Regions from separate parts of the Thermosipho sp. 1070 genome, predicted to be linked through region 1. Evidence: riboswitches for the same ligand, from Rfam matches in the RefSeq annotation. Region 1 holds a riboswitch; the other holds the start of a gene.

The links. Region 1 has a riboswitch for thiamine pyrophosphate ahead of Y592_RS00460 (thiamine ABC transporter substrate-binding protein). Riboswitches for the same ligand answer to the same signal wherever they lie in the genome.
Region 2: it holds a riboswitch for thiamine pyrophosphate, as region 1 does, so the genes downstream of both, Y592_RS08605 (sulfide-dependent adenosine diphosphate thiazole synthase) here and Y592_RS00460 (thiamine ABC transporter substrate-binding protein) in region 1, are expected to answer to the same signal.

Annotation. Positions count from the first base shown of each region.
Region 1 covers NZ_CP007121.1:88,690-90,899, forward strand. The annotation lists gene ffh (signal recognition particle protein) at 1-408, opposite strand, end outside; TPP riboswitch at 617-727, shown strand; gene Y592_RS00460 (thiamine ABC transporter substrate-binding protein) at 758-1,735, shown strand; gene Y592_RS00465 (ABC transporter permease) at 1,741-2,210, shown strand, end outside.
Region 2 covers NZ_CP007121.1:1,682,158-1,684,367, forward strand. The annotation lists gene Y592_RS08600 (DUF4234 domain-containing protein) at 420-857, shown strand; TPP riboswitch at 894-1,005, shown strand; gene Y592_RS08605 (sulfide-dependent adenosine diphosphate thiazole synthase) at 1,058-1,834, shown strand; gene thiC (phosphomethylpyrimidine synthase ThiC) at 1,831-2,210, shown strand, end outside.

The DNA of each region.
Region 1 (2,210 bases):
GGTATCTGCTGCGACTAAATATGGTTTTCTACCTCTTTTTTTAAGTAAATTTGCAATTTTAGCCGCACTCGTTGTCTTACCACTTCCTTGCAATCCAACCATCATAATATATGAAGGAGAATGAATCATTTGCAATTGCGATTTTTCCCCCATTAATCTAATTAATTCATCTTTCAAAATCTTAATAAACATTTGATCAGGAGTCAAAGATCTCAAGACTTCTTCTCCTAACGCTTTCTTCTTTACTTCATCTATAAATTCTTTTACCACTTTATAATTAACATCAGCTTCCAGCAAAGAAAGCTTTACTATTCTAATAGCTTCTTTAATATTTTTTTCCGTAATTTTTCCTTTTCCAGATAAACTTTTAAACGCCTTTGAAAGTTTTTCTTGTAGTCCCTCGAACAAATAAATCACCTTCCTTTTTCTTCCTAATTTAGTATATTATACTTTTTCCTTTTTTCAATTAAATTTTTGTACAACTTTGAAAACAAACACAAAATTATATGTAACAAATAAATTACACCAGTTCGATTGCTTAACTTAACACATCGAATAGTTTTAACATTTACGTAAAAATTTATGTTTTTGAATTAATCAACCTGATGTATAATAGAATTAACCCAAGGGGAGCTCCATATTCCGGGGCTGAGAGGAAGGTGGAAACCTTCGACCCTTTGAACCTGACCCAGATAATACTGGCGGAGGGATGGGAAATACCCTCCAAAAGGAGGGATTTTTTTTAGGAGGTGAAAAAATGAAAAAATATATTGTAAGCTTGTTTGTTCTAATTGGAGTACTTTATTTTTCTACCCAAACATTGGTAATTTACACATACGATAGTTTCGTCTCAGGGATTGGTTATGAGGTAATTCCAATTTTTGAAAAAATGTATGATTGCAAAGTCGATCTTAGATCTTTCGGAGATGCCGGAGCCGTATTAGCAAGGTTAATATTAGAAAAAGATAAGCAAAAAGCAGACGTAATAATAGGACTTGATCAGGCTTTACTACATAGGGCAAAAAAAGAAGGGTTACTTGAAAAATATTCACCGATAAATTATTCTTTATTAAAATATCCAGAATTAAAAGATGAATACGGTGTACCGTTTGATTTTGGTGCCATTGCAATAGTTTACAACAAAAACACTGTAAAAAATCCACCGAAAAGTTTTTCGGATTTATTAAAAAAAGAGTTCAAAAACAGAATAGTTGTGGAAGATCCACGCACTTCAAGCACAGGAATTAGTTTTTTGTTGTGGACAATCGCTGTCTATGGAGATAACTATTTAGATTTTTGGAAAAAATTTAAAGAAAACATACTAACAATAACACCTGGCTGGGATGAAGCGTTTGAGATGCTCGAAACTGGTGAAGCAGATATCATGGTAAGTTACGCCACAGATGGTGCATATAGTTATTACAACTATGGTAAAATTACATATGTACCAGTAATTATGAAAGAAGGAGCATTTGTACAAGTTGAATATGCTGCAATAGTAAAAGGTGCAAAAAACATGGAACTTGCAAAAAGATTTTTAGAGTTTGTATTAATGGACAATTTTCAAGAAAAAATTCCATTAAATCAATGGATGCTTCCTGTAACTAATGTCAGTATTCCAGACGCATTTAAATATGTGCCAAGAATGGAAAAAATTTTGAAAATAAATCCCAATTTATATGAAAAACAAGAGGAGATATTAAAAGAATGGTCAAAAGAAATTATTGGTGGGTAATTCCTTTGTTATATGTTATTGGGGGACTTTTTGTCCCCCTATTTTTTCTATTTTATAAATTTGGTGGAATAAACTTTTCCGCTATAAAAGATCACTCAAATGTTATCAAATTTACTATAACCCAAGCAATTGTTTCATCGATTTTTACATTGCTTCTTGGACTACCCGGTGCATACATTGTTGCCAGAACAAAAACACATCCATTTTTAAAATCTATTTTTAGAATATTGTCATCAATTCCTTTTATTTTACCTGGTGTTACCATGAGCATTGGATTTTTAATGGCTTTTGGAAGAAATGGACTCTTAACTAAGTTATTGGGAATACTAGGATTTGATAGGAAAATTTTGTATACATTCACCGCTGTAATTCTAGGACATGTCTTCTATAACTTTCCACTTTTCATAAGGATAGTTGGAGAAACATGGGAAAAGATAGATGCAAGTTTAGTTGAAGCAGCAAAAATAGATGGTGC
Region 2 (2,210 bases), 190 kb from region 1:
ATTTACATTTGTGATGTTGTTATCGGCGATATTCGGTTTCCTTTTTTCATGATTAAAGATATTTGTTTCAGGAGAAAACCTAGTTGAAATTTGGATTCTCGCTTTAAAAAATGAGAAAGAAGTTGAAAGAAAACTTATTTGAGTCTTTTTAAAAAATAAAGAGATATAATTGTTATGTGAAAAATTAAACAAAAAACTATTTGGATAACTCTATTAAATTGTACAACACAAATTTTGCATATCATGTGTTCTAGGTATTTTCGTGGTTTACCTTTCTTTTTAGAATATTGCAAAATAAATTTGTAAAATTCTTTGTTGAATTTATAACTTCATCTTTCCCTTTTTTTCCTTTTTTGAACAGGCTTGCTTGAAAAATTGACTTAAGTAAAAAATTTTATTATACTTATGAGTAGGAAGGGATGAGATATGTGGTAATTTCATATTATATGTATGTGGGATTTTCGATACTTTCAAATATTTTATATTTTTTCTATAAAGAGCTTGCAGAAGTTTTTTTGGGACTTTCATCAATCTCTTTTTTGATTTTTTTGTATGTAATAGGCTTAAAAATTAAAAGAGAATTAAAGATAAATGTTTTATCCATTTATTATATTGTTTTAAGTCTTGTAATTTTTTCCTTTTTTCCGCTTTATTTGACATCTTCTATTTTTACGTATTTCTTCTCGCAAACTCTTGCTTTACTGTTTGTGCTTTTATACTTAAAATTGATTTTGAGCGTTTTAAAGTCAAGACTATCTATTTTTAATCTAATTTTGTTTTCTATATTAACATTTGGAATATATTCTTATGTGTTTTTTTATAAATTAATAAAAGAAATTGAGAAAAGTTTGACCTGATAAAATAATTGAGTTAAAATATACATGTAAAGTGAATAATTTCCCGAGGGGAGCTCCATATTCCGGAGCTGAGAGGAAGGTGGAAACCTTCGACCCTTAGAACCTGAACCGGGTAATACCGGCGGAGGGACTGGGGAAGAGAAAAAAATGAAATTTTGCCCTCCGGTGGAGGGCAAAATTTTTTTAAGGAGGGATTTAAGATGTGGGATTTAGAAATTTCAAAAATTATAGTAGAAGAATTTACCGAGAAATTAAAAAAAAGTTTAGATGTAGATGTAGCAATTGTTGGAGGGGGGCCTAGTGCGTTAGCCGCTTCATATGTTTTATCGAAAAATGGGTTTAATGTGATAATTTTTGAAGAAAAAAATGAACCAGGAGGTGGGACATGGGGCGGAGGGATGTTATTTAATGAATTAGTTGTAGAGGAAGATGTTGAGTGGTTTTTAGAAGAGCTAGATATGAAATACAAGAAAACTAAAGGGTTTATTTCTATTGATTCCGTACATTTTGCTTCAGCTTTGTTGTACAATTCAACAAAAGTGGGTACAAAAATATTTAATAATGTTTTTGTAGAAGACGTTCTAATGAGCAAAGAGAGAATAAACGGTGTGGTAATTAATTGGGCACCTGTTATAAGGCAAAGATTACATGTTGATCCTATAACGGTAAAGGCAAAATATGTTATTGATGGTACTGGACATCCTGCAAGTGTAGTTAATATGGTTATAGATAGAAATTTATCAATTGACTTACCTCTAGGAAAAATAAGGGAGTTTCCTATGAATGCAAAAGAAGGTGAAAAATTTGTTCTTGAAAATACTAAAGAAATTTTCCCGGGGTTACTTGTAATGGGAATGGCCGCGGTATCTGTTGGGGGTGGTCCAAGAATGGGGCCAATATTCGGTGGTATGTTAAAGTCTGGAATTAAAATTGCAAATATTATTATCGAGAATATTGATGTTGAGGTGAAAGGATGACAATAATAGATGAAATAAAAAGTGGTAAGGTTCCTTCAATTCTTAATGAAATATCAAAAAAAGAAGGAAGAAGTATTGATTATCTTGTAAAAGGATTATTAGATGGGACAATAGTTATACCAAAAAATAATAATCATGTTTCTTTGAAAAATCCGATGGGGATAGGAAAGGGTTTAAAAATAAAAGTTAATGCAAATATTGGTACTTCTTTTGGATATGATGATTTTGAATATGAGTTAGAAAAGTATAGGACATCAAGAAAATATGGAGCAGATAGTGTAATGCTTCTTTCTACATGGGGAGATTTGGATTTTCAGAGAAAAGAGTTATTAACAATTTCGGATATTCCCGTAGGTACTGTTCCAATTTACGATGC